DNA from 3 places in the Pseudoalteromonas sp. SR41-4 genome. Region 2 is predicted to be linked to each of the others. Evidence: predicted binding sites of a transcription regulator. Region 2 holds the regulator's gene; each other region holds the start of a gene.

Region 1 (10,433 bases), on a different contig from region 2:
TCATCAACATGGCAAGCTAAGATTGGTATCAGCTACAAGTTCTAATTTTTAAAACTCTATGTAAAACCCGCTTTTAGCGGGTTTTTTTATGCATAAAGCACTGGGTTTCATACTTTTGTCATATTTAATGAGTAGATTGACTCATGGGTACTAAATTGCTCGAAAAACCGCAGTTTTGTTCTAAACTACTTTTATTACAAATTTATGTGCAATGTAACTTATTTGTAATGAAATAATAGGGTACAATTTAGCTGCTTGGAAAATCCGAGCAAATTAATACCAAAACTAAAAATATTACACCTTACACGGGAAATTAATAATGAAAATTCAACTACGCAAAACAGCACTTTCACTTGCTATCGCAGCTTGTGTTGGCGTAAGTGGCGCAGCGTTTGCAAATGAAACTGCATCATCTGTAAAAGGCCAAATCACAGGTCCAAATGGCAACCCAGCCACTGGTACTCAAATTACTATTATCCACTTACCTTCTGGTTCAACAAAAACAACAACAGTAAATGAACAAGGTAACTTCTCTACAAAAGGTTTACGCGTAGGCGGCCCATATAAAATCATTGTTGATTCTGATAAATATGAAGATACTCAACTTGATGATGTTTATTTAACACTTGGTCAAACTTACCCAGTAACTGTTGCACTTCGCTCGCAACAAATGGAACAAATCGTTGTTAGTGGCGCGCCAATTAGCGCTCAATCAGGCAGCACAGGTCCAGCTGCTTATTTCACTTTAGATGATTTAGAAAACAAACCAGCTATTAACCGTGACTTAAAAGATATTATTCGCGCTGATCCACGTATCTATATCGATGAAACAAACGCTGGTGCTATCAATTGTGGCGGCGGTAACCCACGTTTTAACAGCTTAACTGTTGACGGCGTTCGTATGAACGATAACTTTGGCTTAAACTCAAGTGGTTACCCTACTGAAAGAATGCCTTTCTCGTTTGATTCAATTGCACAAGTTGCAGTAGAACTTGCACCATTTGATGTTCAATATGGTGGTTTTACTTCATGTAACATTAACGCCGTAACAAAGTCAGGTACCAACGAAATCACTGGTGGTTTCTTCTATGATTATACCAATGACTCAATGTCAGGTGACTCAATTGAAGGCGAGAAACAAGAGCTTGGTGATTACTCAGAAAAACGTTACGGCTTTAACGTAGGCCTTCCTCTTATTGAAGATAAGCTATTCTTATTCACTTCTTATGAGAAGCTTGAAGGCGCACAAATTTTTAATTATACGCCATTTGCTAACGGTCGAATTGATCAAGCAACTATTGATCGCGTTACCCAAATTGCTATCGATAAATATAATTATGACCCAGGTACTATGGTACCTAGCATGCCAGTTGAAGATGAAAAAATCTTAGTTAAGCTAGATTGGAATATTAACGAAGCTCACCGTGCAAGCTTTGTTTATAACTATAACGACGGCTTCAGCCTAGCCCAGTCAGACGCAGATTCTAGCGAAATTGCTTTATCTAATCATTTTTATGAGCGTGGTGCTGAGCTACAATCTTACGTAGCATCAGTATATTCAGATTGGACTGATAACTTTTCAACCGAAGTTCGCGTAGGTTACTCAAAACTTGATAATCGTCAAAATTCACTTGATGCAGCATCTGGTTTTGGTGAGTTTAGAATCGATACTGGTGATATTGATATTTACATGGGTCCTGATGACTCTCGCCAAGCGAACAAACTTAAGTATGATAATTTATCACTTAAATTAGGTGGTACATATTACCTTGAAGACCATGAGCTATCATTTGGCTATGAGCGTGAAGAGCTTGATGTTTTCAACTTATTTGTACAGCATAATGAAGGTGAATACCGTTTTGGTTCTATTGAAGAGTTTGAAAGCGGCTTTGTAGACAGAATTTACTATGGTAACGCTTCAAGCCAAAATCCTGATGATGCCGCGGGTGAATTCAAATATGCACTGAATACAGTGTATTTCCAAGATAAGTTTGCACTTATTGATTATGATGTAACATTTACTGCAGGTCTTCGTTATGACTGGTATACCAGTGATGATACACCAACTTATAATGCTAACTTTGAAGAACGTTATGGCTATTCAAATAGCCAAAATCTTGATGGGGTTGACTTACTTCAACCACGCTTAGGTGTTAACTGGATATATAATGATCAGTTAGAATTGCGCGGCGGTATTGGCTTATATTCAGGTGGTAACCCTAACGTATGGATTTCTAACAGCTATTCAAACGATGGTGTTCGTAATGTTCAAGTTAATCAAAGAAATATCCAAATCCTTGGTCCTGATGCAATAGCATTCAATGGCGCAGGTCAACCTGGTTACGATATTCCACAAGGCTTATATGATAAAGTAGGCCAAGGTGGTGCTGATGCTGATGTAAATGTGACGGATCCTAACTTTGAAATTCCATCAGAATGGAAATTCTCACTAGGTGGTACTTATATCACTGAAAGCGATTATGTGTTTAATGTTGACTACCTTTATACCGATAAGCAAGATTCAGCCATTGTTAAAAACTTAGCATATGAAAAAACTGGTGTAGCGCCAGATGGTCGCCCAATTTACAATGGTGGTTCAGACTTCTTGTTAACCAATGTTAAAGGCGATGATGCTTACTCGCATATTCTGTCTCTTGCAATGAACAAGTCATTTGATAATGGCATCGATTTTGCTATTTCTTATGCATATACAGTGTCTAAAGATGTTAACCCGATGACTAGCTCTGTAGCATTTTCTAACTATCATTACGTTGCGGTGTCTGATTCTGAAAACCCAGGTGTGGCAACATCTAACTATGAAATTCCGCACCGTTTTACGATGAGTTTAGCGTATAGCCATGAGTTATTTGATGGTTACGAGACTAAGTTCAACCTATTTGGTCAAGCACAACAAACAACACCTTACTCATATGGATTTGACTCAAGATCAGGTGGTATGGGATACAACGATGCTGCTCGTCAATTATTGTATGTACCAACACTTGACGACAGCCAAGTTGTTTATGGTGCAGATTTTGATCAAGCAGCCTTTAATGAGTGGGTTGAAAGCGAAGGCCTAACTCGCGGTAAAATCAATAACCGTAACAGCATTGATGGTGATTGGTGGGTTACGTTCGATTTCAAAGTTGAGCAAGAATTTATGGGCTTTACTGATGATCAAAAAGGCTCAGCATACTTTGTTATCAAAAACATCGGTAACATGCTAAATGACGATTGGGGCGTGCTGAAAAGCGGCAGCGCATTACAAAACGCTGTAACGACTGAAATTGTTAATGGTCAATACGTTTACACCAGCTTTAATGATCCAGCAGGTGCAAGTGTAGAAACTAAGCCGTCACTTTGGGAAATGCGTGTAGGTGTTAAATACACATTCTAATTTGCTAAAGTAACTTACAAATTAAATTAATTTTAAAGCCCATCTTTTGATGGGCTTTTTGTTTTATTCATCTAATTTACTAGTTAACTTATCTAAACAACTAAGCAAGGTTTGATACTCGGCTTGAGTTAAAACATCCAACAGATTCTTCTCCCACGCTAAAGCAGCTGGGGCTAATTGCTGATACAAGCCCAACCCTTGCTCACTCAACGCTAACAAGCTGGCGCGTTTATCTGCTGGATCGATTAAACTCACTACATAGTGTTTATCTATCAATGCCTTAATTGCCCGCGATACCGTGGATTTATCCATTGCTGCTTGCTCGCACAATGCTTTCGCGTTGCTTTGTCCAAACTGGGCTAAATTAAACAAAATACGCCACTGAGGAATGCTTAAATCACTTTGCTGTTGATACACGGGTGCAAACTGTTCACTCATTTTACTGGCTAAGTTAGCCAGACGATAAGGTAAAAATGTCTCTAAATCGAGTGCCATAACGGCTATGTCCTCTTAATTTACAATCATGTTTAAGTGTCCATAAATATGTACAGTGACAAAAAGCACGATGTTTGAATTTAGTCTCACTTGAGAGTATCTTACAGTAAAACATAAAGGAGTCGAGTGATGACCAGCGAATTAAAATATATGACAGGATTTGGCAATGAGTTTGAAACCGAAGCTCTGCCTGGCGCATTGCCTATTGGGCAGTTTAGCCCGCAAAAAGTAAAATACGATTTATACGCTGAACAATTTAGTACCACCGCATTTACCGCGCCGCGTGCTGATAACCGCCGCACTTGGATGTACCGTATTCGCCCATCGGTTGTCCAAGGTGATTACAGCGCAATTGATAACGGTTTAATTCGCACCGCCCCAATTACCGAAGTCCCGACTCCACCTACTATGCTTCGTTGGGATCCAATTGATATTCCAACCACGCCAACCGATTTCATTGATGGTTTGATCACTATGGCTGCAAACGGCAGCGCCAATGGCCAAACAGGAATTGGCATCCATGTTTATGTAGCGAATAAATCAATGACTGATCGTTATTTTTATAATGCCGACGGCGAAATGTTATTTGTGCCGCAGCAAGGTCAGTTACTGCTGAAAACAGAATGTGGTAATTTAACGATTAAAGCGGGTGAAATCGCAGTGATCCCGCGTGGCATTAAATTCCAAGTCATTTTGCTCTGTGATACTGCTCGTGGTTATATCTGTGAAAATTATGGTCATGCTTATGTGTTAGCTGAGCGCGGCCCAGTGGGAGCCAACGGCTACGCTAACGACCGTGATTTTCAATACCCTGTTGCTGCCTTTGAAGATAAAGAAGGTGAGTTTGAGTTGGTTGCTAAGTTCAACGGTAATATGTTCCGCTGTGATATAGGCCACTCCCCTTTAGATGTTGTAGCCTGGACGGGCAATAGTGCACCCTATAAATATGATTTAGCACGTTTTAATGTAATGAATACAGTGAGCTTTGATCATCCGGATCCGTCTATTTTCACAGTACTGACATCCCCATCAGGCACAGAAGGCGTTGCTAATATTGATTTTGCAATTTTTCCTCCACGCTGGATGGTGGCAGAAAACACTTTTCGCCCACCCTATTATCACCGCAATATTATGAGTGAATTTATGGGCTTAATTGAAGGCGTGTACGACGCCAAAGAGCACGGTTTTGTACCAGGAGGCATGAGTTTACATAATTGTATGTCACCGCATGGCCCAGAAGCTGATGTATTTGAAAAGGCCTCTAACGCAGAGCTTGAACCGCAACGCTACGAAAATACCCTCGCGTTTATGTTTGAATCACGTTACGTTATTTCACCAACAAAATACGCATTAGAAGGCAAAGAGCGCCAACCTAACTACACTGACTGCTGGCGTACTATTAAAAAACACTACAGTGGCCCACAAGGATAATTGAACCATGAAACTTTATACATATTTTCGTTCATCTGCCGCATATCGCGTGCGTATTGCGCTTAATTTAAAAAATATTCAGCATGATTTAGTAACTGTTAACTTACTAAAATCTGAGCAACAAGCACCTGAATACCTAGATAAAAACCCGCAAGGGTTATTACCTGCGCTGGAAACCAATGACGGTGTACTCGCACAATCGATGGCAATTTTAGAATACCTTGAAGAAACACACCCCGACACACCACTATTATTTGGTGATGCCTGGCAAAAAGCCCAGATCCGTAATTTATGTTATGCCATTGCCTGCGATATTCATCCTATTGATAACCTACGGGTACTGAAATATTTAAGCGGTGAACTTGGTGCTGACGATGCAATCAAAAATACCTGGTATCGTCATTGGGTAGAGGTTGGTTTTGAAAAAATTGAACAGCTACTTGATCATACAAATGAATATTGTGTGGGTGATAAACCTAGCCTTGCTGATGTGTGTTTAGTGCCGCAAGTCTTTAATGCTTATCGTTTTAACGTTGATATGACTGCGTATCCGAAAATAGCAGCCATTTATGAACGTTGTAACAAGCTTGATGCATTTATTGATGCTGCACCACAAAACCAACCGGATGCAGCCTGATATTTTTTAATTACCCAACGCACTGTGTAGCACGGTTACGTGCTCTATCAGATCTAAGCCCAGATCGGTTAAGTAACCGCCATCTGGGCTATCTATAATACCTTTATCAAACAATCGTTGTGCTGCGCTTAATAAGCTTTCATCAGCATCACTATGTAACTTAATACCTTGCATTTTACTGGTTAATGGAAATTTTGCTAACAGTGTAAATTCGTCAATCATCGTTTGTTTAAATTGCATGTGCTCACCTTGTCTTTAGAAAATTATTTTTGTGGATTTTACCCTAACACATTTTATGGCCAAGTCACCCTAAAACCCTAAGTGGGCTGGTTTAAACGCATTTAATTGCAACTGAAACTAGTATTTTGGGATAACTTAGGTATAAGCTTAGTGTAGTTATTTTTTAATGCAAAGGCTAAATATGCGAATTATAACGATTATAGGCATCTGTTTTATCAGTGTAATTTACTCGGCTAATAGTTTCAGTAATAATCAAAAACCAGCCTTGTTTCTTGACGCAAAAAATATAGTTAGCGAGCAACAACTCTGTTGGTTTGAAGATCAACGCTACAGCGAAGGTGCGATTATTATAATGGCTAATGTGCGGGTGATTTGTGCAGCAAAAAAACCTCATCACAATAATAGCGCGTTAAATTGGTTAATGCTCAACGAGCAAAATGAAATTATTTACCCAACCGCTCCTAAAACAATTCGCGTTAATTAATAGAATTGGTATCAACGCACAGTTACGTTACAATAGCAGCGACTTTTATCAAGCAATAGTGAATTATGAATCAGCAAGCAAACAACCCGTTACATGGCATTACACTCGAACAAATAGTAGTAAAACTCGAGCAAACACTTGGCTGGAAAGCGATGGGTGAGCATGTTGATATTCGCTGTTTTAAATCAGACCCAAGTGTAAAATCGAGCCTAAAATTTTTACGTAAAACACCTTGGGCTCGTACCAAGGTCGAGCAGTTATACCTCGATAACTGTGTCGATGCACAACCGCAAAACAGTGGCTTTGTGTGGCCTAGTATTAAAAAGAAGTAACAGCCATTGCGCGTTATAGCTTATAACGCGCAACAAGTTCAGTTACTCGACCTGCTCTGCACAGATCACCGCCAGTGATTGCGGAGTAATTTCAATGATCAATTTATCAGCACTTTTAACTTCACCATCAAGTACATATTTTATTTCCTGAGTCGCCGATATTGCAACGCGGCGCGCATTGGTATGATGTGAATTAATCGCAAAATGTGCTTGGGTAATACTGCTAAATACCAGCTCAGCAATACTTAATACATTGGCTGATGCGTCTTGGTTTGGAGTGAGCCAATTAACATCGAGCAAGCCATCATAGTGATCAGGCTGTCCCCCACCTTGCGCTAGTAAAGTAGTAAAAGGTGCAGCATTAGCGACAATTAAACTATTGGTATGTATTTGCTGCGGCTCGTTATCATCTAGCTGTACTGTGAAATCTTGGGCTTTTTGTTCGCCTAAAGCTTGCCAGAAGCCCTGTAAATATGCGAACTGACCAAGCTCGTTTTTAGTATCCCGATCGGCTTTTTCAATCATGTGTTGTTCAAAGCCAATCCCTGCTAACAGCAGCATTAACTCACCATTGCAATATGCTGTATCCATTTGCTTGGTTTGCCCTTCAATAATCAAATCACATGCTACTTCCACAGGGATCAACTTTGACTTAATTCCCATTAAAACATGTGCTAGAGCATTGGCCGTGCCAAATGGGATAATACCTAATTTACAGTCTCTGTTTACCAAAACACTTGCCACTTCTGCCACTGTGCCATCGCCTCCGCAGGCGATGATCATATCTGGCTTATCAGCTATCGCTTGTTTGGCCAACACAATCCCATTTTTCTCGACTGATGTGATCATCACTTTTAAGTTATAATAAGCAGATAAACGCGCAACAATTAAATGCTCTTTTTGCTGCCATAACTTAGTGCCGGAAACTGGATTAGCAATTAATACCGCTTTATTTTTGATTATTAACTCACCCTTTCTATGGCGTTTAACTATTTGACGTAGTTGGTGTTTATTTAAATTAGCGGTTTCGCGTGTTTCTTTTATTTGCGCAAGCACTTGATGTACATCAGCCTCCTTATTTTGACTGAGTAAATAAGCCGCCATCACAAACACCGATCGACCACGACCCAACGCACAATGCACCACCACTCGACGATTATCTTTAATATGATGGGCAATCCAGTTAATCGCTTGATTAAGCTGCGAACGTGTTGGGACTCGATGATCAAGCACAGGGATATTTAAATAGTTTATGTTTTCTTGTGTTGATGACCATTCAAGTCCATCAAATTCACAGGTTACATCTAAAATCGCGGTAATACCGTTATCTTTTAAAGTATCTATATCTGAAGGGAATAACCGACAGGCTAAAAATAAGTGTTCGTTAATTTGTTGTAATGGCGGTACTTTATCGTGCTTTCGGCTCCACGCGTTATAAACTTGTGCCCCCAATAAAAAAGGTATGAAAGCCCAACGAATGTAAAACGGGATAACACCGTTTTCTCGTTTACGAAAAATTTTTGCAATATTAAAAAAATAGGCACCGCTTACCAGTAATAAAGATAAAGCCGTCCAATAGAATAGCAGCGAAAAATAGCTAGGACTAACCTGCCACCCCATAATGATAAATACAATTGCCAATAATAAGTAACTTATTGCGGCCCACATAAACGCTCCTTTTGTCGTTAGTTATACCCAAATAGAAATGCAATCTATGCGCCACTAATAAAATTTCACAGAAATAAATATTCATATATATTTCATAGCATTAAGATATCAACTGATTAGTTTAGTGATACTTGCTGTGTTTACATACGTTATTTTTACACACCTTTGCAGCTAACTTACACAGTTGAAAGTATAGATTATTAAATAACTTAGACCATAAAAAAGCCTAGGTTATAAATAACCTAGGCTTTTTATAAAAACATATCGTTTAACTTTACACGTCGATTTTGGTTAACCAGCCATGGGTGTCTGGTGCTTTACCCCATTGAATATCGTTAAGGGCTTGGCGCAAACGCATTGTCGTTGGCCCTGCTTCACCACTGCCCACTTTGTATTCTTTATCATTATGAATAAAAGTACCCACTGGGGTTAATACCGCAGCAGTGCCAGATAAAGCAGCTTCAGTACCCGGTTTTGCAGCACGCTCAAGTAATTCAGTGACTGTAAAATTGCGCTCGGATACTGTCATACCTAAATCTTTAGCGATGGTTAAAATACTGCTGCGCGTCACGCCATGTAAAAAGGTGCTGTCTAGCGCTTTAGTAATAATTTCATTACCATCAATTAAAATAAAGTTTGCGGCACCAGTTTCTTGTACATCACCGCCTGGACAGAATAGAATTTGGTCGGCTTGATGTTGCAAGCGTGCTGCCGTAATGGGTGCTAATGCGCTAGCGTAGTTACCACCGCTTTTGATCATACCCATGTGTGGGGCACAGCGCATACCATCTTCTTCTAACAATACTCGCAGCGCAGTCGCGCCACCAGCAAAGTAATCACCAACAGGTGATAATAGCACATACAATAATGAACTTAATGACGGCACAGCCGCTTTACCAATTGCAGCTTCAGTACCGATATGAGTTGGACGAATATACATAGAGCCAGGTGGTAACGGCGTTTCATCAGCATATTGGCGAACAATATCAATGATCATTTTTTCAAGCATGGCTCCATCAACTTCAGGTAAACTTAATAAATGCGAGCTTTGTTTCATGCGGGCAATGTTAGCGTCCATACGGAAAATATAAACTGAGCCGTCTTCATGGCGAAATGCTTTTAACCCCTCAAAACATGTACTTGAATAGTGAAGAACATGTGCACCAGCATGAAGTTCAATTTTATCTGACGGAACAACAGAGCTTTCGCTCCAAGCGTTATCAGTAAAACGTGCTTGAATCATCTGCGGCATAAATACGGTACCGAATGCGGCCATTTTAATCTCTCTTATGTGGTCTACTTTTACCCCATTGTATGACATTCATGCACCGTTTAACCATAACTAAAACAAGGCATTTATTGTAAGCAACGGGATTTTTTTGCAATTTGGTAAAATTTCAATTTTGTCAGCCATATTGTTTTACTTAAAAGAGTCATTAATCACTTCAAAACTTCGATTGTAAAACCTTGCTACCAAATAGCCGACGGAGCTTCTCAACTTGATAAGACGTATTTTGCTGCTAGGCTAACTGGTGGAAAAGCATGAAAATAATAGTAAGCACCCATCATTTAGTTGGTTTTTTGCATCCAATTTACATCCTGAAACGTTTACCAACTGACAATAAAAATAGGAACTTTATGGAAACCGACGAATTATTACCTCTACTAAGTGCAACCGCACAGGGCAATAAACAGGCATTTGCTAAATTGTATAATGCCACAAGTGCAAAGCTGTTTGCGATCAGCTTA
Region 2 (10,433 bases):
TGATAATTTAACTATTGTAGCTGAATAATCTATAAGCAACGAATGCCCAGTTATGCTGGGCTTTCTTATACAAATTTCAGGGAGTGAGAGTCATGGATTTAATACGAATTATATTTTCAGTGCTTATTCCACCACTTGGTGTATTTTTACAAGTTGGTTTAGGTGCTCAATTTTGGATTAATATTTTGTTAACATTACTAGGGTATATTCCTGGTCTAATACATGCAATTTATATAATCGCACGTCGTTAGAGTCACAGTTTAAATATAACAAGGATGAACAGCCAATAGATGGCAAGGAGTAACATTATGGATAACGTATTAAGGAAAAACCAACAAGGGATCGTAAAAAGCGCAAAGCCACTTTGGACGGCACAACAATGGAAGGAGCTAATGAATAGCGCATCAAGGAGCGAAGTCAAAGCAGCAAGGAATGGGCTTTAAATATCAGAGTATATAAATATCAAATACTAGAAGGATTTTGCTAGGATGTTATATATCAAAATTATAAGTGCATGTTGTTATTTTAATTAAGAACATCCACTTATAACCTTCCCCAAGAATGTTTAACCTCTCATTTTATTATAGTCATAGGTGTTTTTGCGTCAGCAAGCTTAACGCCTACGGGTGTTACCGTTAATCTCAGTGTTAAATCACTTGTAGGCGAGTGGCTTGCCACCGCGATATTAAATATTGTATCGGTGTTTGTGCGTCAGCAAGCTCAACGCCTAATGGTGTTAACGTTAATCTCAGTGTTTAATTACTCACTGTAGGCGAGTGGCTTGCCACCGCGTTTTGAAATGTGCTCTGGTATTGGTGCGTCAGCAAGCTTAACGCCTACGGGTGTTAACGTTTATCTCGGTGTTAAATCACTTGTAGGCGAGTGGCTTGCCACTGCGTTTTAAATGTGGCTCGGAGTTTGTGCGTCAGCAAGCTCAACGCCTACGGGAGTTAAATTTTACTTTGATGTTTATTACTTACTTGTAGGCGAGTGGCTTGCCACCGCGTTTTAAATGTGGCTCGGAGTTTGTGCGTCAGCAAGCTCAACGCCTACGGGTGTTAACGTTAGTCTCAGTGTTTAATTACTCACTGTAGGCGAGTGGCTTGCCACTGCGTTTTAAATGTGGCTCGGAGTTTGTGCGTCAGTAAGCTTAACGCCTACGGGTGTTAACGTTTATCTCGGTGTTAAATCACTTGTAGGCGAGTGGCTTGCCGCCGCGAAAAGATTAAAGGTGCTAGGAAGACAAAGGTACTAGGTGCTAGGGAAGTGACTAGGACCTAGAGCCTAAAACCTAGCTCCGATGTTTAAAGCGTAGGCGGTGCTTTATGCCGCGCGGTTGATAACATTCATGGCTAAAGCCATTTCCTACATTACGATGTAAACCTAGAACCTCTATTTCTATCTACACCAACAACCATGTCGCAGTGCCTAGGAAGGCGAATATACCTACAATATCGGTTACGGTTGTCAGTACCACGCTGCCAGCTAATGCAGGATCAATTTTCATTTTTTTCAATAGCAGCGGAATACTGGCACCGGCGATACCTGCGGCTACTAAGTTCATAAACATGGCAAAGGCGAGTACGCCGCCAAGCTTAAAGTCCCATTGCCAAATAGCAACAACACCGGCAATTAAAATAGACCAAACAATTCCGTTTATTGCGCCGATTGCAAGCTCTTTGATCAGTAAAAAGCGTTGGTTAGTTTGGTTGATATGACCCACTGCAATACCACGTATTACGAGTGTTAATGTTTGGCTGCCCGCAACACCACCCATGGATGGCACTATACCGTTGAGTACTGCTAGAATAGGTAAAATTGCTAAAGTGTTTTCAAAGAAGCTTGCCACAATCGCAGCAAGTAGCGCGGTTAACAAGTTAACGCCAAGCCAAATTGAGCGCTTTTTCGAACTTTTTAACACCGGAGCAAAGGTATCTTCTTCATCATCAAGACCAGCTAGGCTTAATAAGCTATGCTCGGCGTCTTCACGGATAACGTCAACGATATCATCGATGGTGATACGGCCAAGTAGGTGGTCATTATCATCAACCACTGGGGCTGATATCCAGTTATGACGTTCAAACAGTTGTGCTACATCGGTTTCATCCATCGAAATGAGGATAGATTCACAATCTTCATCCATTAAGTCGCGAATGATTTTATCTGGCGAGTTAGTCAACAAGGTCGTTAACGACATGGCACCTATAAAGCAGTTATGTTTATCAACAACATAAAGATCATCGGTACCTTCTGGTAGCTCACCACGTAAACGTAAGTAGCGCAGTACTACGTCGATAGTGACATCAGGGCGGATGGTCACTGTATCGGTGTTCATCAGCGCGCCAGCAGAGCGCTCTTGATAAGAGAGTGCTTGAGTTGCACGTTCTCGATCTTGGCTGTCCATGGCACTAACAACGTCTTTGTAGACGGTATCAGGTAGGCTACGTAGTACTTCCCCTAGATCATCGTGACTCATGTCCTCAGTTGCCGCAGCGATGTGCTTCGGCTCCATTTGGGCAATGATCCCTAAACGAACATCTTCTGATAGTTCTTCAAGTACGTCACCTTGTACATCTGGATCAACCAGTTGCCATAATAAGGTACGAATCTTATGCGGGGATGACTCGAGTAATAATGCGGTGTCACACGGAGCTGTTTTTGCCAACATACGCCTTACTTGAACAAATTGACCACTGTTAAGTGACTTGGTCACTTGTTTTAGTTGTTGTAGTGGGTAATCTTGTTCAAAAGCTTCTGGCATTGGCGTCCTTAAAAAATTAATACACTTGATAGGTAGGGTAACTGTTGTCGATAATTAACGCGCTTGGTCTGTTTAATTAACGACTTTATTCAGTTTAACGCAATTTAGTGGTACTGACTACGAGCTATTCTTGTTCGTTAAAGCGTTGTGCGATCAACTCACCAATTGCTGCAAGAGCAGGTTCAGCGTCCGGGCCCTCACATACAACTTTAACTTCTTTGCCTTGGCTACTTTCTAATAGCATTAAGCCCAGTACGCTGTCGCCTGCGGCTTGTTTGTCATCTTGATGAAGTGTGATGCTGGCATCAAACTGCACAGCTAATTGCGCTAATACGCTGGCTGCGCGAGCATGTAAACCGAGTTTGTTTTTTATTAAAAATGTATCTTCTAAGCGCATCAACATTCCTTACTGTAAACGTGAGTTGTTATTCTTGTTCACGATGGCGAATTTTCACATTACTGTGGCTCATCGAGAAGCTTTCACCTATAGTTTGCGCTAGATAAACTGAGCGATGTTGACCACCGGTGCAACCAATAGCAATTGTTAAGTAACTGCGGTTATTACGTTCTAAGTGCGGTAACCAAGTTTGTACAAAGGTTTGGATCTGCCAAGTGAATTTTTGCACGATACTGTGACTGGCTAAATAATCTTTTACTGGTTGATCCAGGCCTGTGAGCGGTTTTAACTCAGGCTCCCAGTGTGGATTAGGTAAAAAACGTGCATCAAATACATAATCGGCTTCTTTTGGAATACCATGCTTAAAACCAAATGATTCAAAGGTGATGATTAGTTTTTTATCTTTTTTCCCTAAAATCTTTTCACGGATTGACTCAGCAAGCTGGTGGACACTGAGATCTGTGGTATCAAGCATGAAATCAGCACGAGTAGTTAATACATCAAGCAACACTTTTTCTTGCTTGATGGCTAAATCCAGTGGCAAAGAGTCCAAAGATAATGGGTGTAAGCGGCGGGTTTCAGAAAAGCGTTTGATCAGGGTTTGATCATCACTGTCTAAATAAAATAGCGTCGGATTTGCAAAACCAGGCAAGTATTCAAGAATGTCGTTAAATTCTTCCTGCTCTTTCGGTAAATTACGAACATCGATACTGACGGCTATTTTGTCGTAATTATCAGAGACACTGCGTACTAATGACGGTAATAAGTTAACTGGAATATTATCTACACAATAATAGCCAAGATCTTCTACTACACGTAAAGCAACAGATTTACCTGAGCCAGAACGCCCACTGATGATGATTAACTCCATGTAAATTCTCCTTCATTTAATACCAATTTTATTAAAAACATGCTCATTCTTGCTTGTTAAATAACCCACTAACTTTGTTTAAAATTATTTATATAGAACAACTATATCTCATAATTTCCACCTTGTTCTAGAGCTATTTTCCTGTTGCAATAATTACTCTCTAATTCAATACAATACAATTGGTATGACTACGATTGAGCTGCAATTACATGATACAAATCTTGGTCTGTTTTTGCGCTACGTAGTTGTTTACAAAAATCTTTGTTATTGAGTTTATCAGCAATTGTGGCTAACGTCTTCAAATGAAGTTGGCTGTCACCATCTGGTACGATGAGGGCTACAAATATATCAACTGGGCGATTATCAATCGCATCAAAATCAACCGGTGATTCACTCACTAAAATTATTGCTAGCGGGTTTTCAACACCACTCATACGGCCATGAGGGATAGCAATACCACGACCAATACCGGTACTACCTAGTTTTTCTCTCGATAGTAGTGCGTTGAGGATTTCTTGTTGTGATAGCTGAGGGAGTTGTTCATGAGCCAATTGGCTTATAAATTCAATGATCCGTTTTTTGCTATTAAAAAGGACCGCAGCTTTACTGCAGTCCTGACAAATAAGTGAGCTTAATTTCATAGTGTTAGTGTCGAGCGTGCTTCTCTTTGTGTTTAATTACTTGACGATCAAGTTTATCGATTAGTCCGTCAATAGCTGCATACATGTCTTGGTGCTCAGTCGAGGCAAATAATTCAGCGCCACTGACATGTAATGTGGCCTCTGCTTTTTGGCTTAGTTTTTCTACATCAAGAATAACATGGACATTATTGATATGATCAAAATGCCTTTCAAGCTTGGCAAACTTATTGTTTACATAGTCTCTTAATGAATCAGTAATTTCTACGTGACGACCAGTTAAATTTAGTTGCATAAGCATTTTCCTCTTGTGATTTTACGCCTTAAATCAAACTTTTACGTTGATTTGACGGTGGAATAGCCAGCGACTCGCGGTATTTTGCAATAGTCCGTCTAGCTACTTTGATACCTTGCTCTGCCAATATATCTGCAATCTTACTATCACTCAATGGTTTCGCTGAGTTTTCTGCACTGATCAATTTTCTGATCAATGCTCGAATAGCTGTCGAAGAGCATTCGCCGCCGTTCTCAGTGCTTACATGACTTGAGAAAAAATACTTTAACTCAAAAATACCACGGGGGGTATGCATGTACTTTTGTGTCGTTACGCGAGAGATTGTTGATTCGTGCATCTCAACCATTTCAGCAACGTCGTTTAGTACCATAGGTCGCATTGCTTCAGGGCCATGCTCAAAGAATCCCTGCTGTTGTTTTACAATGCAGTTAGTTACTTTGAGTAACGTCTCGTTACGACTTTCTAGGCTTTTAATAAACCATTTAGCTTCTTGCAAATGCGAACGTATAAATTGGCTGTCAGTGCTTGATTTTACTGAGCGTGACATTGCCGCATATTGGCTGTTCACTCTAATTTTTGGCATGCTGTCTGGATTAAGTTCAACCACCCAGCGACCTTTAATTTTTTTCACCGAAACATCAGGTATAACATACTCTGACTCTTCGCGTACTATAGTATCCGCAGGCTTTGGGTTAAGGCTGTGGATCAATGTCATTACTTCTTTCAGCTCATCTTCTTTAAGCTTAGTCTTTTTCATCAAAGTGCGATAGTCACGACTAGCTAATAAATCGATATGATCAGTTAAAATCATTTTAGTCTCGCTAATCCAAGGAGTTGCAGGATCAAATTGATTTAATTGAATACATAAACATTCTTGTAGGCTGCGCGCAGCAATACCAACAGGGTCAAATAACTGAATGCGTTTTAACACTGCTTGCACTTCGTCTAGTTCGATTTCTTCTTCGTTATTACCTTGATTTAAGCTCTCTGCGATGTCTTCGCAGCTCAAGGTTAAAATACCTGAATCGTCAACAGCTTCAACAATCGCAATGGCAATAGCTTCATCGGTTGGACTAAAAGGTGTGAGCTGTAATTGCCACATCAGATATTCGTGCAGGGTTTCAGTTGAAGCACCTTGATAAATTGACTCATCTTCAGGCATTGGGCCGGATGACGTATTTGGCGCAGCACTCATGTATTCGTCCCAGGTGACGTCCATAGCCATTTCGTCACTTAAAGTCTCTTTGCTTAATGCTTCGCTACTTTCTTGTTCATATTCGCTGGGCTTGTCGTCTGCTGATGCACTAACAGTTAAGTCATCGTTGTCTTGTTTTTGTTCGTTTTTACCAGCCGTGTCGTCTGAATATTCATGCTCTTCTAGCTCTAACAATGGATTGCTGTCGAGTGCTTCTTGAATTTCTTGCTGGAGATCCAATGTACTGAGTTGCAATAAGCGAATTGCTTGTTGCAGCTGTGGTGTCATTGTAAGTTGCTGGCCCATGCGCAGCTGGAGTGATTGCCTCATGTATCTCTAACAATCCTTTTATTGTTATCATCGTTAAGTCTAGCAGATACTTAGCCGAGCGTGGCTTTATAGCCTAAATTGCTCGCCCAGGTAAACATCGCGGACTGTTTGGTCGGCAAGTACATGCTCAGGGGTACCTGATGCAATTAACTCCCCATGAGAAACTATGTAGGCTTTTTCACAAACATCAAGGGTTTCTCGTACATTGTGGTCGGTAATAAGTACGCCAATACCACGGTTTTTAAGGTGTTCAATAATCTTCTTTATATCTAACACTGAAATAGGATCAACGCCAGCAAAAGGCTCATCAAGTAAGATAAATTTTGGATTTGCGGCTAAAGCGCGTGCAATTTCAACTCGACGACGTTCACCACCAGATAATGCCATACCTTGGCTGTCGCGAATATGTTGAATGCTAAACTCATCAAGTAAGCTGTCTAGTGCTTCTTCTCTGGCTTGTTTATTCAGCTCTTTACGAGTTTCTAAAATAGCCATCAGGTTTTGATAAACAGTTAACTTACGAAAGATGGATGATTCTTGTGGTAAGTAGCCAATCCCTAACCGTGCGCGACTGTGCATTGGCAGTAAAGTGATGTCATTATCATCAATACTTATTTTACCTTTGTCGCTAGGTACTAAACCCACAATCATATAAAAAGTGGTGGTTTTACCTGCGCCATTAGGACCCAGTAAGCCAACAATGCTGCCTGCGCTAACTTCTAAACCCACGCTTTTTACAACTTGGCGACCTTTATAGCTTTTTGCTAAAAATTCAGCTTTTAATATACTCATGGCTGCCCTTTAGGTTTGTCTTTTTTACTGTCAACAGGTACCAAAATAGTGTGTACGCGATCGTTTGAGCTTGCGCCTTTTTCAGCACTGATCAGCTGTTGGTCCATATCATAGGTAATGCTTTTGGCATTAATTTTTTGACCTGCTTGAGTGACTTGTGCATTACCAATTAACGTTAAATAGCGCTTGGCGACATCGTAACGGACTTCATCAGCACTGGCGCTCATTATTGTGCCATCAGTTTGTTTTTCTTCAAAGTAAGCAGGGTTACCAGTTGCAACAAGCAATTGTTTGTTATTGCCTAAATCTTCGCGCTTATGGACTTCAAGTCGATCCGCTTTGATACGGCGGTTACCATGAATGATTTCAACATTTTTTTCAAAAATACCGATATTATCTTTCAGTTGGGCAAGCTGCTTTTCAGCACTGATAGAGACTTGATCCGCAGGTGGTGCCGTATTTTCAGCAAAGCTTGCAAAGGCAATGAATAAGCTTGGTATCACAAGCAAGTGAGCAAATTTATTGGTCATAATATATGGTTCGCGTATGGTTAATTAGTTCTACCACTTCGGCTTTTAAGTCGGCATGGAGGCCGCGCCCAGTGATCTTTAAATTTGGTCCGATTAATTCAACTGGTTGTTCTGAACTCATGGTTTGTAGTTCAATATCAACCTGAATATTATCTGCGTTTATATGTTCAATCATGGCATTATTGGTCAGGTTTTTAGCAACCACATTACCTTCTAAAATTAATTGATGATTTTCATATAGGGTGGCTTCATCGGCATTAATTTGCCACGTTTGCTGTTGATTATAGAGTGTAAAAATAGGTTGTTCAAAGTAAGTAAACCCTAACTGTTGGTAAAGTTCCATTTTTGCAGCTGTTACTTTGTGGCTAATTTTACCTTGTTCATCAAACGCGGTTTGTTTTAATGCCACCGCAGTATAATCAGGTTTTGCTATTATATCTTCTTGGTTTTGTTTTATGGCAGTGCTTTGATAAAAATACGGATACCACAGCCATACCATACAGCCGACAAATAATACGCATAATATTAAACGCGCACTATTCATGAGCTTGTGCCTTCGCTAGTTAATGATTTACCATTTTCGAGCATTAATAAATCAGTGAGTTCACGCACCGCTCCAAAACCACCAGGGAGCATGGTTGTATAATGTGAAACTCGCTTGATCAAGGGGTGAGCATCATTTACTGCCACCGCAAAACCAACTAATTCCATTACCGGCAAGTCAGGCCCGTCATCGCCTATGTAAGCGATTTGTTCATCGCTTAACTGCAATTTATCTTTGAGCTGTTGATAAGCTTGCAACTTGTTTTCTTGACCTTGGTAAATATGCGGTACTGTCAGGCTAGTCATCCGTTGCTGAACTATCTGTGAATGACGACCGGTGATCACGGCAACTTCAAAACCGCTATTGATCAGTGCTTTGATACCAAAACCATCTTTAGTATTAAACGCTTTGAGTTCTTCACCTTGATTGCCAAGATAAATGCGGCCATCTGAAAACACCCCGTCGATATCACAGATCAGGAGTTTGATTTTTTGTGCTCGCTCGCTCGCATCATCTGAAAGTGGCTGATATAAGTCAGCAAACTGCATTATAAAACTCCTGCTTTGAGCAAATCTTGCATATTAAGAGCACCAATAGGGTGGTGTTTATCATCAACTACAATTAAGCCATTGATACGCTTATTCTCCATAATATTGAGTGCCTCGGCGGCAAGCATATCTGCAGTTGCTGTAGTGCAAGAGCGGGTCATGACAGTGCTGATCAAAGTACTGTGAATATCCATTCGTTGCTCTAAAATTCGGCGTAAATCACCGTCAGTAAAAAGCCCTGCAAGTTGCCCTGTGTCGTCAACAATGGCCGTCATACCTAAGCCCTTGGCCGACATTTCGATTAATGCATCTTTGATACATTGCTTGTCATTGATCATAGGCGTTGCTGGGCCACTGTGCATAATATCTTTTAAACACAATAGTAAACGTTTGCCTAAGCTTCCCCCTGGATGCGATAGCGCAAAGTCATCGGCAGTAAAGCCTCGGGTTTCTAACAGAGCAACGGCTATTGCATCACCCATCGCAAGCGTTGCAGTCGTGCTCGCAGTCGGGGCGAGTCCTAATGGGCAGGCCTCTTGACTTACTTTGATGCATACATGAGCATCAGCCCAATTTGCCATTGATGATTCAGGGTTACCTGTCATGGCGATCATTTTTGCGCCAATACGTTTAATAACCGGAATAATATTCAGTACTTCGCTGGTTTCGCCTGAGTTAGAAATAAGCATAACCACGTCATCACGAGTGATCATCCCTAAATCACCATGACTTGCCTCACCCGGATGGACAAAAAACGCAGGCGTGCCAGTGCTTGCCAGTGTTGCAGCAATTTTATTACCAATATGCCCAGATTTCCCCATACCGACTACTATGATCCTTCCGTGACATTGATACATCAATTGGCAAGCTTGATTAAAGTTTTCGTCTAGATATTGGGTTATATCAAGCAGTGCTTGGCGCTCTATTTCTAGCACCCGCTTACCTTGTTCAATAAAATTTAACTGCGTCATTGTGTTATCCATTTTGTGGGTAGCATTAAGCAACTTGGCTAAAAATATAACTCTGATATGCTAAAAATGCGACCAATAACAGGCCACCTTCAACTCTATTAATGCGCCTTGTACCTTTAAAGCTCAAGGACATAGCTATAAGGGCTATGGTGGCACCAATCATAATTAAGGCATCACGGTTTGCAGCTGAAGGGTCAATAATTGAAGGGTTGATAATCCCAGCCAGTGGCAACACAGCTAAAATGTTAAAGATATTTGAGCCAACAATATTACCCAGTGCTAAATCATCTTCGTTTTTTAATACCCCAGCAATACAGGCTGCCAGCTCAGGCAGACTGGTGCCAATAGCAATAATGGTTAACCCTATTACTAAATCACTTAGGCCAAAGTATTTGGCTATATCAACTGCTGAGCCAACTAAAAAATGTGAGCTGACAGGCAGTAATATCATACCAATAATTAACCAAAATAAAGCCGATTTGGTGGGCACGTTATCTGGTACGTCTTCACAGGCTTCACTTACAAATGGGTCATCAGCTTGGTTTTTAGCGCGAATAGAAA
Region 3 (10,433 bases), on a different contig from region 2:
CTTCAGGTAAACGAGCTTCAACTTGCTTTACACGGTTATTGACGTTAACTGCTGCTTGGTCAATATCGGTGCCAATTTCAAACGTTATTTCAATGGTTGTTGCACCAGAGCTTGTCGAGGTTGAAGACATATACATCATGCCTTCAACACCGGTAATCGCATTTTCAATCGGCGCGGCTACGGTTTGTTCGAGTACTTCAGCCGACGCACCCGGATAGGCTGCTGTCACTTGCACAACGGGTGGGGCAATTTCAGGGTATTGTGCGATCGGCAAGCTGCGCATGGCAGCCAGGCCCGCCAGCACAATAACAATTGAGATCACAAACGCAAAAATAGGTCTGTCGATAAAATAACGAGAAAACATAAAACTCCCTGCGCCTATTCTGCGCTTACGTTGTTTGTTGCATTGTTAACGGCCACTGGCATGCCCGGGAAGAAAATCTTTGCAATACCATCGATGATCACTTCATCGCCTTGCTGTATGCCTGATTTAATCAACCAAAAGTTTTTATCACCTTGATTATCTGGCTTTTGGATCCACTCACCTACTTCAACGGGAGCTGGGCGCGCAATCGTGCCGCCTTGTTCATTTTTAGCGACTACATAAACAAATTTACCAGTGCCATTATCAAGTACCGCACGTTGCGGTATTACAAATGCATTTTTGCGTACCGCACCACTTAACATAACTCGCACAAATTGACCTGGGCGAAGTTCAAAATCAGTGTTGGGGATAATTGCTTGTAGTTCGCTGGTGCCGGTATTTGGATTAATACGTACATCAGAGAAGTTAACTTTGCCACTTTTATTGGAGAGTGAACCGTCTTGTAATTTTATGCTCGTGTGCCACTGACCTTTTTCTGGCAGCGTTAAAGAGCCATTTGCAACATCTTGACGCATTTGTAATTGTTCACGCTCAGAAATACCAAATCGTAAACGAATAGGATCAAACTGGGTAATTTGCGTTAATAATAGATCGGGACCTGATACAAAAGTGCCTACCGACACAAATTCACGGCCCACCACCCCAGCGACAGGTGCTTTTACTTGCGCATATTGTAAATTCAGTTGGGCTTCTTTTAATGCAACTTTCGCGGCCTCTAACGTCGTGTTAGCAATATCTTGGGTGGAGCTGGCGTTATCGTAATCTCGTTGTGAGACTGATTTCTCAGCACGTAGTTTGGCTAATCGTTTCACTTCACGTTCGGCTTGCACTAAAGATGCTTTTGCACCATTAAGAGCAGCTTGCGCGCTTTCAACCGCCAATTGGTAAGGGACTAAATCTATAGTGAAAAGTGACTGACTTTGCTTAACTGTCTGGCCTTCATCAAAGTTACGAGATTCTAGGATCCCCGTTACTCTGGCACGTACTTGAACTTCTTTAGAACCTGATAAGGTTGCCGGTAGTTCAATAGTGAATGGGGCATCTTCATAGGTTGCTATAGTTGTTGCAACAGCTGCTGGATGCATTGCTGCTTGCTCAGTTTTAGGTGCTTCACTACAACCTTGTAGAAACAGCGAAGCCGAAGTAAATAAGAATAAAGATAATTTTGATAGTGCGAAAGACAGACGCATGGTTACTCCACAGTTCCAATTGTTAAGTATGAATAATTTATAATGTTTTATAAGCTAAAAGCATGGCTTACGTGGTGCTTAATCCGTATAGCTTAGTTACATACGAGTGTATACCTTAAATTTTTACAGGTACAGGCTCGTGTTTATTTTTCAGTATTTTTTAAAGCACAAAGTAGTTTGATACCTTAGAATTTAGATATTCTGTAAAGCTGTTTATAAAGTAATGAAGTCATTATTTTGTATGACAATAGCTTAATTATGAAGTGCTGTAAGTGCTTTGTTAGCGAAACAGCTTTAATAACCACAAAATTAACAAATTGCCTTGTAATTGGCGCTAAAACTCGTACCCTAGGCGTAATAATAATAGCAAGGGTAAAGTTAATAATGACGCGCAAGCCGACATTATCTACAACATTTATTGATCTGTCTTCACAGTTGCGACGTTTTGTTTCGCGCATTGTACAACCAGATGATGTGGAAGATATAGTACAAGAAACCTTTGTTAAGAGCTATCAAGCTGATTTAAAACAAGATATTAAATATACACGCAGTTATATGCTAAAGACTGCCAAGCATTTGGCGCTTAACCATATTGCTAAATGGGATAATCAGCATTGTGATTCATTAGATACCTCTGATGATTATCAGCAGTCGTTGCGATCTATGCAGCTTGAGGATGAAGTGACCTCAAAAGAGCGCTTTTTACTGTTTTGCCGTGCTACTGAGCAACTAAGCCAGCCAGTACGAAAATGTTTTATTTTAAAGAAAGTATATGGCATGAGCCAAAAAGAAATCGCAGCGCAAATGAAGTTAAGTGAAAGTACGGTTGAAAAACATATTGCCAAAGGTTTGTTACAATCTATGCGCTACATGCAGCAACATGAGCAGTTAGGTGAGCACAGCAGTGCCACTATTGAACCTGCCAGGAGGGTGGGAAAATGAGTAATATTCATCAATTTTCGTCTAAAGGTGCTATTCAAGCAGATGCCAGTAGTTGGATAAGTGCTATGGATAGGGGCTTATCAAAGCAAGAACGTATGCAATTTCAGCACTGGGTGCAACAAAATAAAGCCCATCAAGATGCGGTATTTGAGTTAGCCCAGTTATGGGATGAACTGAGCGTATTAAATGAGTTGAGTAGCTTATTTCCCAATAAAAACAGCATCAATAAGCCTGCCCGCAGAGAAATTAATTTTTCGATTGCGGCAAGTGTCTTTGCCGCATTGCTAGTTGCCAGCTTTATATTTGTTGGTATTGAGCAGTGGCCAACAACACCACAAGAACAAGCCAAGTACAGTAAAATTTACCGTACTAAAGTCGGTGAGCAAGCAACGTTTGTGCTACCAGATAGTACGATTGTGCAATTAAATACCAATAGCTTATTAGAAGTTGCGTATACAAAAAACCGCCGACAATTGATTTTAAGTCGAGGCGAAGGACGTTTTAATGTTGCTAAAGATGCCGCACGTCCATTTACGGTGATGGCAGGCGATAAGTCATTTACCGCACTGGGGACTGTTTTTAATGTGCAACGTAATGCAGCATCGGATCTTGAGCTGGTTGTTACTGAGGGTAAAGTGATGATCACGGATCCTTCGGTTGCCGTAAATGCTGATGATTTTGTACAATTACAAAGTGCTAGTAATGATACAGACAGTGTGAAAAAAATTAATGCTAGTATTGTTATCTCTGGCGAAAAAGCATTAATTAAAGAAAGTATTACCAAGCCAATCAAACGGTTAACACAAGATGATGTACAACGGGATCTGGCATGGCAACAAGGTATGCTAATTTTTAATGGCGAGTCGTTAAGCGAAGCACTGCAAGAAGTGAGTCGCTATACCGCAACGCGTTTTGAACTTGCTGATCCTGCATTAGCTTCTTTAAAAGTGGCTGGGGTGTTTAAAGCCGGTGATATTATCGGTTTACTTGATAGCCTGCGCATCAATTTAGCCATTGAGCATGAACGTTTAGGTGAACATATCGTAAGCCTAAAACACGGTGATCACAGCTAAGCTTTATGCTTGCTCTTTGATTTAAAGTGTCAGAAGTTACAATGGTAAATATAAAAAGTAAAAAAATAATTAATAAAAAAATAGGATTGTATAGCGGATTATTCTTTCTCAACTGTTTGTATAAGTTGCGCAGTAACCAAACGTATCCAATTTGTGGGTTAATTGTATTAGCACCTTTAGTATTTAGCCTAAAAGTTCAGGCTGAGGCTGCAAATCCACAGATGGTACAATTTGATATAAAAGCGCAGCGAGCAGATCAAGCATTGATAGAGTTTGCAAAACAAACAGAACAAACCGTGGTTTTTTCGTTTGATTTAGCAAAACAATACCAAGCTCAATCAGTGTATGGTTATTACACTCAGTTAGAAGCGCTTAGTACAATGCTGAAAAATACTGAACTCGATGCGGTTGTTGATCAAAATGGTTTACTGAGTATAAAACTCAAACAAATCAATAGGAATGATAACAACATGAGAAAGCTTTCAGGGGTCAGTGCTGCTGTAATACCACTTTTAATGGCAACCAATAGCCAAGTTGCTAATGCACAAGAACAAGCCGCTCAAGAAAATATTGAAAAAATCGCCATCGTTGGTAGCCGTGTAGCAGGGCGTTCGGTCGAAGACTTACCCGTACCTGTTGATATTTTAAGTGCTGAAGCGCTAGAAAATACCGGACAAACAGAAGTCGGCCGTATGTTACAAGCTATCGCACCGTCTTTTAACTTTTCAAGTTCATCGATCAGTGACGGTACTGATGCACTACGACCTGCTACTTTACGTGGCTTAGGGCCAGATCAAACATTAGTACTTATCAATGGTAAACGTCGTCACCAAGCCAGCATTATCCATATTAATACATCTGTAGGTCGTGGTACCGCAGGTACAGATATGAATGCGATCCCAGCTGCTGCAATTAAACGTATCGAAGTATTACGTGATGGTGCGGCTGCGCAATATGGTTCAGATGCGATTGCGGGTGTTATCAACATCGTATTTAAAGATGCTGATGAAGGCGGTAAAGCCGCGGTTAACTATGGCCAGTATTCTGAAGGTGATGGCGAAACCGTTACGGTTGATTTTAATAAAGGCTTTGCTTTAGGCGATGATGGTTATTTAAATACCACTATCAACTACCGCGACCGTGCACCTACAAATCGTGCCGGTTTACATGGCTCTTGCCAGTTTTATGGTTGCACAGAGCTTGATGATGGCACGCTGTTAGCGGGCGATCCTCGTGAGCTGACTGCACCACGTGATACGTTTAGAATTGGTGATGCAGACTCGCAACAATTTGCTTTAACGGTGAATACCGGTTATGAACTTGCTGGTGGTGAGCTCTATGGCTTTATTACTTATTCAACCCGAGATAACGAATCAGCGGCGTTCTTCCGTCATAATGCCAATGCTGATGGCAACCCAGTTTTACAAGATGGTGATGCGGTGATCCCGATGGGCTTTTTGCCAATGATCAACACCACCATTGATGATATCTCGTATAACTTTGGCTTTAAAAAAGAGTTTGATAATAGCTCTAGTCTTGACCTGTCATACACCTATGGTGAAAACAGCATCGATTATACCACTAGTGACACTATCAATGGTTCATACGCTAATTTATTACGTTATGATCAAGGTTTAAGTGCTGATGATATTCGTGCCACTATTCCTCGCCAAGCGTATGCGTATGGCATGGAGTTATCACTGCAAACAATCAATCTTGATTTTACACAAGACTATGATAATTTTTCACTGGCAATGGGTGCCGAGCTTCGCACCGATGAATATCGTATTTTAGAAGGCAGTGAATACGCTTACCGTGATTATGATACTAATAATGGTGTTAATATTTACGATGGTATGAGCGGTGGTATTGGCAGCGAAAATGCAGCAGGTGGTACACAAGGTTTTGGTGGTTCATCGCCGGAATCTTCTGTGGATGAATCACGTGATGTGATTTCGTTTTACCTTGATGCTGAAACTTACATTATTGATGATGTAATTATCTCTGGCGCACTGCGTTACGATAACTACAAAGGCTTTGGTGATACGGTTAACTTTAAGTTAGCGGGTAACTGGTCGGTGACTGATGACGTTTCACTGCGCGGTGCGGTGAGTACTGGTTTTAGAGCACCATCAATGCAGCAATTGTATTTCAATAATATCAGTACCCAGTTTGTAGTTGGTCCTAATGGCGATCTAATTGCAGAAGAAGTTGGTACTTTTAGAAACGACAGCACGCTTGCACAGAGTATTGGTATTCCAAAACTTAAAGAAGAAAAGTCACAAAACATGAGCTTAGGTATTGTGTATAACGTGACGGATAATATTAATGTTACCGTTGATTATTATTCAATTGATATTGACGACCGTATTGTGATCAGTAACCGTTTAGGTAAAGAGTTGTCATCAACGCTAGATGCTGCATTGGTTAGTTCTGGCGCAGGTGCAGGGCAGTTTTTCTTAAATGGTGCAGATACCGAAACGCAAGGTGTGGATTTTGTTGCGACATGGAACACGGAAGGCTTAGGCGGTACCCTAGATTTTACATTAGCGGCTAACTTTACTGAAACCGATGTGGTTGATTTATTTACTCCTGCGGGCAGTGGTTTGGAAACGATCCCTGTCGAAGATGTATTTTCTTCGCAAGAAACCTCAATCATCGAAGAATGGCAACCACAAGACAGAGTAAACTTAAGTGCATTATATCGCCTTGAAGATTGGACGGTAAACTTATCGCTCAATCGTTATGGCGAATACACGGTTGAAGATGGCGGTCGCCAGACTTACGGCGCTGAAATTCTTACCGATGTAAAAGTAAACTATTTTGTAACAGATAACTTGTCACTAAATATTGGTGCAAACAATTTATTTGACGTTTACCCTGATAAAAATACCATAGGTAATTCTCGCTCAGGCACAATTGTTGATGCTTCTGGTAATACTATTATCAGTTCAACCGGTGTATTTGAGTACTCACGCCGTTCAGCACCATTTGGTTTTAACGGTGCTTACTACTATGTAGGTGCTGAATACCGATTCTAAAATAACTTCTCCTACGTTATTTAGTTTTGAAGGGCCGTCTGGCCCTTTTTTTGCTTTTAGTGTGATGTGAGTGCAATGGGGTAGTTATCATACTCTTTGATATTATTCATTACTGTCATTAAAGTTTGATGCGTACTGTTTTCGTCAGCGGCTATTTGTACTGTGGCGATATTATACTTCGCAGCAAACATCGCAAGGTTAGTGGCAACTTGGTTTAAGTCAATTAATCGCCCCGCAAAATACACCGCATTGCTTTGGTCAATACTAAAATGAGCACTTTTAGTTTGTTTATCAATACTGGGTTTATCTACAGGCCGTTGCAGCTCTATTGCCACAGGTTTTACAAATGAAGTTGTAACAATAAAAAATATTAAAAGTATAAATACAATATCAAGCATCGGCGTCATATCAACGTCAGCGTTTTGTGGGTTTACATGTTGTTTATTTCTCATAATGGAACCTTGTTATTTTTGATAAAATGCTGCGGCGCCACAGCGGGATAGTAGGTACCTATTAATAAGCCTAGACGATTAAAATCATGCTGTGGTTAAATAAATATGCTATTTTTATTAATTATTTGCATTGTTTTGTTATAAAAATCATTTAACTATAATTATGAGCATAAAAAAGCCCAGCGCGTGGCTGGGCTTTCATTTAAGCATTGTGGTTAATGCTTCTGCATACGGCTCATTTCCGTATGACAGCTTTGCATGGTCAGTAATACTTTAGCGAGGGCGGCTTCACAATCGTGCGGTTGTGGTTTTTTCATGGCAGCTTTAATTTCTTCAAGTGTTTTATCTTCCACTTCTTCAAGCTCTTTGACATAAATTTGATCGTTGTTGGCACTAAATTTTGTGATCAGTGCGGTATATGCTCGGCGAGCTTCAACAGCAAAAGACGAACCATCTTCTCGTTCACCTTGCTGATTAATAGCGTAAGGCTGTAGGTTTTCAACGCTGACTTTACGTGCGTCTATCATACGCTGAAATAGCGCACCAATGGCTGGATCTTGTACTTTTTCCTGCGCCTTTTCATAAAAGTCGATGCCGCTGTTCATTACTTGGATAATGTCAGTGATATGATTTACTTCGTTTCCTTGCTGGGCATTCATAATATTGACCTCTTTAAGTTAAATGAATATTAAAGTTCAAGTAACTTAAAGCAATTGCCATTCCATTTTTAAATTATTTTAACATCATGATTATTAATACTTTTAAATTGATTTTTGCTTACTTGAAAATACCAGTAAGCAAATTTTACAGGGCTTTTGTAAGAGCGTTACTTTAATTCATCTGCAACTTCGGCTACTTTTTGGCGTAACCAAATATGACTGGCATCTCTGTGAAGTAATGGGCTCCAAATCATATCTAACTCAAATGGTGGTATAGGGAAGGGAGGCTCCAGAATTTGCAAACCGGGATCATCTAAATAAATATTAGCGGCTTTTGAAGGGAGTGTCGCAATCAGGTTCTTCTCTTTCGCTAGATGTATTGCAACGTGGTAATTACGGGTGAATGTGGCAATATTTCGGTGTTTACCAAAGTGGGCGAGCGCTTCATCAACCCAGCCAAGTTTTTGTACGTCTTTAGGATCCATACCAACCCCGACACCAAAACCTGTTTTACTTACCCAAATATGCCGAGCTTTTAAATAACTATCGAGGCTAAAATTTTCAATGATCGGGTTGTCAGCTTTTACTAAACAACAAAAGCTATCTTTCCAAATACGTTTGTGATGAAACGACTGCGGTAGGTTTTCGAAACGATTTATTGCCATATCAACTTTACCGTTTTCTACATCATGAAAAGTAACATCACTTGGAGTGAGAATATCGAGTGTGGTATCCGGCGCTTCATCGTGTAATTTACTCAGTAGCTTAGGTGCTAAGGTGCTGGCAGCATAGTCACTGGCCATAATCCTAAATACCCGTTTGCTTTGGCTGGCCTCAAATTCACGGTTTGGTGCAAGCGTTTCTTCTAATGTCATTAAGATGCCACGGATCACCGGCTGCAATTCAATAGCTCGTTCAGTGGGCACCATACCATCACTGGTGCGTACTAAGATCGGATCGTTAAACAGGTTACGTAAACGTTTTAAACCATTACTCATTGCCGGCTGTGTAATGCTAAGCTGGTTTGCGGCGCGAGTAACATTACATTCGCGTAATAAGGTGTCGAGATAAACGAGTAAGTTTAAATCTATTTTACTGATATTCATTGTGTGTCCTTTCGTCTACCATTGATGGATAAAACGCTGCGCTGCTGGATAAGGGTAGATGTGGCTAACGACCCCTGCTTTTATATTTCGTTGCGCTTGCTGCCAAAATGCGACGTCTAATAGTTCTGGATGTGTTTGGCTGAAAACTGCTTTGTATTGCGGGTTTGGCATTACAAAAGTGCATAACTGCTCTGGAAATACATCTTGTGGTGCCACAGAGTAACTTTGCTCATTGGTTAAGTAGTCATCATAACTTTTTGCTTTAGGCAATGCCCTAAAGTTCATGTCTGTTAAATATTGCACTTCATCATAATCATAAAAAATAATGCGTTTGTGTTTACTGACACCAAAGTTTTTAAGTAACATATCGCCTGGGAAAATATTAACGGCGATCATTTCCTTGAGTGCTTGGCCATATTCTGCAATGGCAACAGCGGCATCTTCAGTATTAGCTTTTTCTAAATATAAATTCAGTGGCGTCATGCGTCGCTCAATATACATATGTTTGATGATCAGTAAGTCGCCTTCGATGATCATTGATGAACCAATAGTTTGTTTAAGCTGTGCAAGCAATGTAGCGTTAAAACGCGCAACAGGGAATACGACGTTAGAATACTCTATGGTATCTGCCATACGACCAACCCGATCATGGCTTTTAACTAATTGGTAGCGTTTGAGAACGGTATCGCGGCCAAATGGTTTACTTTCACCAAATTTGTCTTTAATTATTTTAAATACATAATCAAATGAAGGTAGGGTAAATACCATCATCACCATGCCCGGTGTGCCAGGGGCAATCACAAAATCATCACTGGAGCGTTGTAAATGGGTTAAAAACTCGCGATAGAACTCGGTTTTACCTTGTTTATGAAAGCCAATGGCATTGTAAAGCTCTGCTAAGGTTTTGTTGGGCATTAGTTGGTTTAAAAACCGAACTAATGCGGAAGGAGCGTGGGTTTCAACCATAAAATAAGCGCGAGCAAAGCCAAAAATAACCCGCATTTGCGATGAGTTAGTCAGTAAAGCATCGAGATACAGACCTTGCTCTTGATGATGTAACACCGCAATAATAAATGGCTGCACACCACTTTGTGATACCACACGGCCGACAATATAGGCTGCTTTGTTGCGATAAAACGGCGTTTGTAATATGTCAAAGCGCATTTGCCACGCACGGTGATGGGTGTCGGGTGCTTGTTTATAAAACGCCTTTACTAAAAGTCGTATATCGCGCTCTAAATTAACAAAATCGGCTTTAAAATCAAATTGATTAATTATTTTACGGATAGTGGGCTTTAAGCCGTCTACAACAGGAAAGTAGCTGCGGTATTCTGCTTCTACAGGAAGCGCAGGGGCATCTGCTAAGGTGGCTTTTACAAAAATAAAATCATTATTAAAATAACGTCGATGAAATAAGCGGCAAAACACAGAGTTATAAAATGTTTCGGCTAATTCTGCTTGTGGATGAAACGTTAAAAAGTGCTGGTAGATTTGTTTTGTTTGCAGCCAGAGTGATTCATCCAGTTGATTGGCTAATTGCTGATTTTGTAGTTGCTGGGTGGTTTCGTTAACCCGATCATCGTAA

What was found. Region 2 encodes sigma-54, which starts transcription at its own class of promoters, with help from an activator protein. Its sites were predicted from a motif close to GTTGGCACGNNNNTNGNNT; they were not measured.
Region 1: the regulator sigma-54 is predicted to act here: its motif matches at 8,722-8,740, upstream of H5180_RS00625 (diacylglycerol kinase family protein).
Region 3: the regulator sigma-54 is predicted to act here: its motif matches at 7,791-7,809, upstream of H5180_RS03320 (PA2169 family four-helix-bundle protein).

Annotation. Positions count from the first base shown of each region.
Region 1 is NZ_JACJEI010000001.1:164,523-174,955, forward strand. It holds gene H5180_RS00585 (TonB-dependent receptor) at 1-45, shown strand, start outside; gene H5180_RS00590 (carboxypeptidase regulatory-like domain-containing protein) at 320-3,397, shown strand; gene H5180_RS00595 (MarR family winged helix-turn-helix transcriptional regulator) at 3,461-3,892, opposite strand; gene hmgA (homogentisate 1,2-dioxygenase) at 4,022-5,323, shown strand; gene maiA (maleylacetoacetate isomerase) at 5,331-5,960, shown strand; gene H5180_RS00610 (TIGR02647 family protein) at 5,967-6,200, opposite strand; gene H5180_RS00615 (DUF1496 domain-containing protein) at 6,382-6,684, shown strand; gene H5180_RS00620 (VF530 family DNA-binding protein) at 6,750-7,016, shown strand; gene H5180_RS00625 (diacylglycerol kinase family protein) at 7,059-8,684, opposite strand; gene H5180_RS00630 (branched-chain amino acid aminotransferase) at 8,959-9,960, opposite strand; gene H5180_RS00635 (sigma-70 family RNA polymerase sigma factor) at 10,323-10,433, shown strand, end outside.
Region 2 is NZ_JACJEI010000039.1:11,070-21,502, reverse strand. It holds gene H5180_RS21030 (BON domain-containing protein) at 1-28, shown strand, start outside; gene H5180_RS21025 (YqaE/Pmp3 family membrane protein) at 93-251, shown strand; gene H5180_RS23675 (hypothetical protein) at 309-443, shown strand; gene H5180_RS23670 (hypothetical protein) at 782-904, shown strand; gene mgtE (magnesium transporter) at 1,403-2,761, opposite strand; gene H5180_RS21015 (HPr family phosphocarrier protein) at 2,886-3,158, opposite strand; gene rapZ (RNase adapter RapZ) at 3,187-4,029, opposite strand; gene ptsN (PTS IIA-like nitrogen regulatory protein PtsN) at 4,218-4,670, opposite strand; gene hpf (ribosome hibernation promoting factor) at 4,675-4,962, opposite strand; gene H5180_RS20995 (RNA polymerase factor sigma-54) at 4,991-6,487, opposite strand; gene lptB (LPS export ABC transporter ATP-binding protein) at 6,554-7,279, opposite strand; gene lptA (lipopolysaccharide transport periplasmic protein LptA) at 7,276-7,809, opposite strand; gene lptC (LPS export ABC transporter periplasmic protein LptC) at 7,799-8,353, opposite strand; gene kdsC (3-deoxy-manno-octulosonate-8-phosphatase KdsC) at 8,350-8,901, opposite strand; gene H5180_RS20970 (KpsF/GutQ family sugar-phosphate isomerase) at 8,901-9,872, opposite strand; gene H5180_RS20965 (calcium/sodium antiporter) at 9,898-10,433, opposite strand, start outside.
Region 3 is NZ_JACJEI010000003.1:55,994-66,426, forward strand. It holds gene H5180_RS03290 (efflux RND transporter permease subunit) at 1-364, opposite strand, end outside; gene H5180_RS03295 (efflux RND transporter periplasmic adaptor subunit) at 379-1,575, opposite strand; gene H5180_RS03300 (RNA polymerase sigma factor) at 1,960-2,517, shown strand; gene H5180_RS03305 (FecR family protein) at 2,514-3,590, shown strand; gene H5180_RS03310 (TonB-dependent receptor plug domain-containing protein) at 3,632-6,631, shown strand; gene H5180_RS03315 (biopolymer transporter ExbD) at 6,688-7,083, opposite strand; gene H5180_RS03320 (PA2169 family four-helix-bundle protein) at 7,299-7,742, opposite strand; gene H5180_RS03325 (LysR family transcriptional regulator) at 7,910-8,848, opposite strand; gene aceK (bifunctional isocitrate dehydrogenase kinase/phosphatase) at 8,864-10,433, opposite strand, start outside.